DNA from 2 places in the Methylobacterium sp. UNC300MFChir4.1 genome. Region 1 is predicted to be linked to the other one. Evidence: riboswitches for the same ligand, from Rfam matches in the RefSeq annotation. Region 1 holds a riboswitch; the other holds the start of a gene.
The links. Region 1 has a riboswitch for thiamine pyrophosphate ahead of thiO (glycine oxidase ThiO). Riboswitches for the same ligand answer to the same signal wherever they lie in the genome.
Positions count from the first base shown of each region.

Region 2: linked by a shared signal. The riboswitch ahead of thiC (phosphomethylpyrimidine synthase ThiC) and the one ahead of thiO (glycine oxidase ThiO) in region 1 are both predicted to bind thiamine pyrophosphate.

Region 1 covers NZ_FOCS01000010.1:169,632-173,104, forward strand. The annotation lists gene BMY19_RS15645 (thiazole synthase) at 1-43, opposite strand, end outside; gene thiS (sulfur carrier protein ThiS) at 46-258, opposite strand; gene thiO (glycine oxidase ThiO) at 255-1,478, opposite strand; TPP riboswitch at 1,543-1,671, opposite strand; gene BMY19_RS15660 (retropepsin-like aspartic protease family protein) at 1,905-2,411, shown strand; gene BMY19_RS15665 (glycosyltransferase) at 2,810-3,473, shown strand, end outside.
Region 2 covers NZ_FOCS01000001.1:593,555-597,027, reverse strand. The annotation lists gene BMY19_RS02865 (restriction endonuclease) at 1-309, opposite strand, end outside; gene BMY19_RS02860 (alpha/beta hydrolase) at 325-1,155, opposite strand; TPP riboswitch at 1,280-1,385, shown strand; gene thiC (phosphomethylpyrimidine synthase ThiC) at 1,457-3,343, shown strand; gene BMY19_RS02850 (TY-Chap domain-containing protein) at 3,366-3,473, opposite strand, start outside.

The DNA.
Region 1 (3,473 bases):
CATCCCCACCCTCGGGGCGTGGCGGCGTGTGACTCTGGTCCATGCTCAACCTCCCTGCATGGCGCGGACGATCTCGACCCGGTCGCCCTCCGCGACCGGTGTCTCGCCCCAGTCCCGGCGGCGCAGAACGCGGCCGTTCAGCGCGATGGCGACGCCCTGCGGACTCTCGATACCGCTCTCCTCCGCCTCGAGGCGGAACAGGGCGTCCACCGTCTCGACCGCGCACTCGCGCGGCTCACCGTTGACCAGGAGTTTCATGCCGAGGCCCTCAGCGCTCCCGGCTGGCCGAAGCGCGCGCGGGTGAAGGTACGCGCCACCTCCGGCAGCGCGCCGCGCAGCACCAGCGCGGCGATCGCGTCGGCGGTGACCGGGGCGAGCAGGTAGCCGTTGCGGTGATGCCCGGTGGCGGCGACGAGGCCAGGGGCGATCGCGTCGAGGATCGGCGCGTCGTCGTCCGAGGTCGGTCGGTAGCCGCTCCACACAGCCTCCACCTCCATCTCCTCGATGCCGGGCAGCACCCGGCGGGCGCCCTCCAGCAGGGCGTAGAGTCCGCCCGCGGTGACGCCGGGCCGAAAGCCGCAATCCTCGACGGTCGCGCCGACGATGAGCTGGCCGTCGCTCTTCGGCGCCATGTGGACCTGCTCGGTCCAGACCATCCGCGCCAGGGTACCGGTCCGGGCGGTGGTGCGCAGGGCCAGGGACTGGCCCTTCAGCGGGCGGACCGGCAGGGCGAGCGCGTCGGGCAGCAGGCCGCCCTCCCCGCTCCAGGCGCCGGAGGCAAGGATGACGGTCTCAGCCGACACGACGCGGTCACTGGCGCGGATCCCGGTCACGCGGCCGCCCGACCAGTCGAGGGCGGTGACGGGGGTCCGCTCCGCCAGGATCGCGCCGGCGCGGCGGCAGGCCTCGGTGAGGGCGTCCATGACCAGGCGAGGATCGACCTGATGGTCGCGCGGACAGTGGATCCCGGCGGTGACGGAGGGGCGCAGGCCCGGCTCCAGGCGCCGCACCTGGCTGCCCGGCAGCCACGTGGCCTCGAGCCCCGAGCGGCGCTGCAGGTCGTAGCGGAAGCGCAGGCGCTCGACCTCCTCGCGGCCGACCGCCAGCACCAGGGTGCCGTCGGCGCGGTAGTCGATCGCGCGGCCGGACTCGGCCTCCAGGGCGTCGCGGAACGCCGGCCAGAGCCGGAGCGAGTCCAGGGCGAGAGGGAGCAGCGGATCGGAGCCTGGCTCGTGCTCGGCGGCGGGGGCCAGCATGCCGGTGGCCGCGAGGCTCGCGCCCGCCCCGATCGTGTCCCGCTCCAGCACCGTCACGGCGCGGCCGGCCCGGGCGAGGCGCCACGCGATCGACAGCCCGATCAGCCCGCCGCCGACCACGGCGACGTCCGTCCGCGCCGGAAGGGTCGCCGGCGCGACGCTGCCGTCCGGGTTGCGGCGGCGGCCGATCGGTGAGGCGGGTCGGTCGAGGGGCACAATCATCTCCGCGGATTGCCGTCGCGGAGATCGGGCCGTGCGCTTCGGTGAGAAGCTGTGGCCTGCCTTTCAGGCGGCCGCGGTCCAATCCCTACGCCGGTATGAGCCGGATCAGGTTCGAAGGATTTCCGCGCCGCAGGTCCTGACGGACGTGCCAGCGGTTTCTCAGCCCCTTGCCGGGGATCTCCCTGGAACAGACGCAGATGTGGCTCCCCGGCCGCTGCCGGTCAACCCCGCGCCGCGAGCATCCAGTCGTTCCCGCGACAATCCGCGGATCCCGGTGACGATCTGGACACCAAGCGTAGCGGAATCGGCGCGCGCGCCGCGGCGGCGACCGCGATCGCGCACCATCCCTTCACCGGTCTGGCATCTCATCACCGGGATTCCGGAACGTCTCCGGTCGCCGGCACTCCACGTCACGGGCGGACTCGCGTGCGCGCAATCCTATTGATCTGCCTGCTCGGCTTCCTCGGTGTCACGGCCGCCTTGAAGCTGCGCGACGGCATGAGGTCGGCGCCGGTGGCCCTCGCCGTCACGCCGCCGCCGGAGCCCGTTCCCGCAGTCGACGCCGCCGGCGTGGCTCTCCAGGCCGGGCGCAACGGCCACTTCTTCGTCAACGCGCTGCTGGACGGCCGCTCGCTGTCGATGATGGTCGATACGGGAGCGAGCGCCTGCGCGTTCTCCGAGGAGGATGCCGCGCGGATCGGGATCCGGGTCACTCCGGCCGATTTCACCCGCGTCTGGAATACCGCGAACGGCACGGTCCGCGTGGCGCCGATCCGGATCGCCATCGTGCAGATCGGATCGATCACGGTCCGGGACGTCGATGCGGTCGTGATCCCGCGCGGGCTCCTGTCGACGAGCCTGCTGGGCATGTCGTTCCTCAGGCGTCTGCGCGATTTCGGCATCTCCGGCAGCACGATGACGCTCAGGGGCTGAGGCGGCCGGAGATCGACGCTGATCTGTCTGGCCGAGGCGCGCCTGTGGGGATCCCCCGGGCCTGCACCACGGGATCGGCTGCGGGCCCAACGCCCGCGCCGATGACCTACGGCGTTCGGGCCTCGTGCCAGCCCGATGGCGGGTGTCTCCTGATCCGCTCGATCAGTCTATCGGTCGCGGGTATTTGCAGTCATAAGACCGTGAGCCGGAGTATTTATATATAACTGGCCGATTATATGTAGTTTCAGATATTTAATCCAAATTTTGCCGAAGGATATGTTTGTTTTTTCAGCGCATTCCGGCAATGCTAGGAGCGTTCATGACTGCGCATCCGACACGTGAGCGCACGATGGGACGGCTTCGGTATGAAGAATCGCGGATCGACGATCTGTTTGTCCATGATCGTGAAGGACGAGGCCCACGTTATTCGGCGTTGCCTCGATTCTGTTCGTCCGATCATCGATCATTGGATCGTCGTCGATACCGGCTCGACGGATGGAACCCAGGATGTCGTCCGTGCCGCGCTCGCGGACATACCGGGTGCCCTGGTCGAGCGCCCCTGGGTCGACTTCGCCTTCAACCGGAACGAGGCCTTGAAACTCGCGCGGCGTCACGCGCAGTACGCATTGATCATCGACGCCGACGATGAGCTGATCATCCCGGCGGACTTCACGATGCCGAAGCTGCGTGCGCCCGGCTATCGGTTCGAGATCATCGACGCGCACACGCGGTACTGGCGCAACCAGCTGGTCAGCACCCGGGAGAACTGGCGTTACCGGGGCGTCCTGCACGAATTCCTCAGCTGCCCCGGCGTGACAGAGACACCGATCCTCCCCCTCGCGATGCGTCGGGGCGACGACGGTGCCCGCCACCGCGACGCGACGGCGGACGCGCGGGATATCGCCGTCCTCGAGAAGGCGCTAGCGGTCGAGACGGACGCCTTCATGATCGCCCGGTACACGATGTACCTCGGCACCACCTACGACGCCGCCGGCGAGTACCGGAAAGCGCTCGCCTGCTTCCTGAAGCGGGCCGATCTCGGCGGATGGGACGAGGAGGTCT
Region 2 (3,473 bases), on a different contig from region 1:
CTTGCCGCGGACCCAGACGAGGAAGCGCGCGATCTCCGGATCGGCGCGCAGCGCCTCGACGTCGGCGAGGCGCTTGGCGATCTCCGCCTCGCTGTAGCGGGCGTGGATCGCCGAGTGGCAGATCTGGTGCAGCCGGACCGTGCCGCGATGGGTCCCGCCCTTCAGCTTCGGCGTGAGGTGATGGAGGCTGGAGCGGGCGCAGCGAGGGATCGGGCGCTCGCAGAGGGGGCAGACCGGGTCCGGCGGGCCCGGGACGCCCGGCGCGTCCGGATCCTCGGCGCTCCAGCGCTGCGAGCGCCGTCCGACCACGCGAGCCTCCCTCTCCTACCCCTGCTGGTCCACCGGCTGCGGGCAGGCCGGACCGACGCCCTGTCCGAACAGCGCCTCGGCCTCGCGATCCCGGCTCCCCAGGATAGAGACGTGGTCCCCCGGGATCACGTCGATCCGCGCCCGCGGGCCGGCCGCCTGGGCGAGGTTCCGCGCCAGCTTGGCCGGCACCACCGTGTCGTCGCGGCCCTGCACGATCAGCACGGGCGCCGACCCGTCGCGGATGCGCAGGTCCGAGCGGTACGTGTCGCGCAGGAGCCAGATCGGGGCTAGCGGGACATGCAGCCGCACGGTGTGGGTCATCGAATCGAACGGCGCCTCCAGGTACAGGCCGATCGTCGGCACCCGTTCGGCGACGGCCACGGCCACGGCGGCCCCGAGGGAGTGTCCGTGGAGGAGGATCGGCGCGTCGGGCGCCCGCGCCCGCGCGGCCTCGACGGCCGCCAGCCCGTCGCGGATCAGCCCGTCCTCGCTGGGGCTGCCGGTGGAGCCGGGATAGCCGCGATAGGCCACAGTGAGCACGCCCCAGCCGCGCGCCCGCCAGGGCTCCGCGGCGAAGCGGGCCGCGTGCGGCTCGGGGCGGGAGCCGTTGCCGTGGAAGCTCACGACGACGCCGCAGCCCGGCCGCGGAGGCCGCCACAGGCCGTGCAGGGTCTCGCCGTCGGGGGTCGCGACCGTGATCGTCGCGAGGCCCGGCGGGATCGTCCACGGGTTCTGCGGCCCGAAGGCGCCCGGATAGAGGAACCGGCGCTGCCCGAGCGCGAGCGCGGCGCAGGCCAGCCCGCAGACGAGGAGCGCGGCGAGCAGGAGGCCGGCGATGAGGCGCATTGCGGTGCGATCGCGGTGTGATTGGGTGCGGGAGAACGCGTGCGTTCGGACGAACGGTTTCGGGGATGTGTTTTCTAGGGCGGCCGGTCAGCATTGACAAAGCCGTCCGTGGGCCCGAGTCTGGAACCGTTCCGAGGGGGGCCCTGAAGAGGGCTGAGATTGGGCACGCTGCCCTGACCCTTGAACCTGATCCGGCTCATACCGGCGGAGGGACGGGAACCTGCGGTCGCATCTCGCGCGACCTCATCTCATCTCGGCCATCGCGTGGACCGGACCGCTCCAGCACGAGGAGAGGCCCACGATGAACGCACCCGTTCTCCCGAAGGACGTGAAAGGCAGCCCCGAGACCGTGACCACGGGTCCGGTCACCGGATCGCGCAAGGCGTACGCGAACCCGGCCGGGCGGCCGGACATCCGCGTTCCCTATCGCGAGATCGTCCTCTCCGATCCGAAGGAGGAGCCGGTGCGGGTCTACGACCCGTCGGGCCCCTATACCGAGACCGATGCCCGTATCGACCTCAACGCCGGCCTTCCCGGCGTGCGCGAGCCCTGGGTCGCGGCCCGCGGTTACGCGGCCGTCGCGCCGCGCGCGGTGAAGCCCGAGGATAACGGATTCGCGGGCGACAAGCTCGTGGCCCCCTGCCCCGCCGAGCGGACCATCCGCAAGGCGGCCCCGGGCCAGATGGTGACCCAGTACGAGTTCGCCCGCGCGGGGATCATCACCGAGGAGATGATCTACGTCGCCCATCGCGAGAACGTCTGCCGCGAGGCCATGCTCGCGGGCGCCGAGGCCGCGCTCGCGGACGGCCAGAGCTTCGGGGCCTCGGTCCCGCCCTTCATCACCCCGGAATTCGTGCGCGACGAGATCGCCCGCGGCCGGGCGATCATCCCGGCCAACATCAACCACACCGAGTTGGAGCCGATGGCGATCGGCCGGAACTTCCTGGTCAAGATCAACGCCAACATCGGCAACTCCGCCGTGACCTCCTCGGCCGCCGACGAGGTCGAGAAGCTCGTCTGGTCGATCCGCTGGGGCGCCGACACGGTCATGGACCTGTCCACCGGCCGCAACATCCACAACATCCGCTCGTGGATCATCCGCAACAGCCCGGTCCCGATCGGCACGGTGCCGATCTACCAGGCGCTGGAGAAGGTCGGCGGCGACCCGCTCAAGCTCGACTGGGAGGTCTTCAAGGACACGCTGATCGAGCAGGCCGAGCAGGGCATCGACTACTTCACCATCCATGCCGGCGTGCGCCTCGCCCACGTGCCGCTGACCGCGCGGCGCGTCACCGGCATCGTCTCGCGCGGCGGCTCGATCATGGCCCGCTGGTGCCTCGCCGGGCACCGGGAATCGTTCCTCTACGAGCGGTTCGACGAGATCTGCGACATCATGCGGGCCTACGACGTGTCGTTCTCGCTGGGCGACGGCCTGCGCCCGGGCTCGATCGCCGACGCCAACGACGCCGCGCAGTTCGGCGAGCTGGAGACGCTGGGCGAGCTGACCAAGGTCGCCTGGGACAAGGGCTGCCAGGTGATGATCGAGGGCCCCGGCCATGTGCCGATGCACAAGATCAAGGTCAACATGGAGAAGCAGCTGAAGGAGTGCGGCGAGGCGCCGTTCTACACCCTCGGCCCGCTGACCACCGACATCGCCCCCGGCTACGATCACATCACCTCGGGCATCGGCGCCGCCATGATCGGCTGGTTCGGCACCGCGATGCTCTGCTACGTCACCCCGAAGGAGCATCTCGGCCTGCCGGACCGGGACGACGTGAAGACCGGCGTCATCACCTACAAGATCGCCGCCCACGCCGCAGACCTCGCCAAGGGGCATCCCGCCGCGCAGCTCCGGGACGACGCGCTCAGCCGCGCCCGGTTCGACTTCCGCTGGGAGGACCAGTTCAACCTGGGCCTCGATCCGGATACCGCCCGGCGCTTCCACGACGAGACCCTGCCGAAGGACGCCCACAAGGTCGCGCATTTCTGCTCGATGTGCGGGCCGAAATTCTGCTCGATGAAGATCACGCAGGACCTGCGCGCCGAGGTGCTGGCGATGGAGGAGGCCGGCGAGGTCGTGGGCGCGGCGCCCGCGATGTCGAAGGCCGAGGCCGAGGCCGGCATGCGGGCGAAGTCGCAGGAATTCCTGGCCGAGGGCGGCAAGCTCTACGTCGACGCCGCCGAGTGAGATGGCGGCACGCCCGGTCCGCTCAGGATTCGGGCGCGCCGCAGCCCCGCCCCGGCGTTCCGCCGTGCGGGGCCTCGATATCGAGAATGTCGCCCGGGCGGGCGCCGTAGGCATCGTGCAGCGCCGCGAG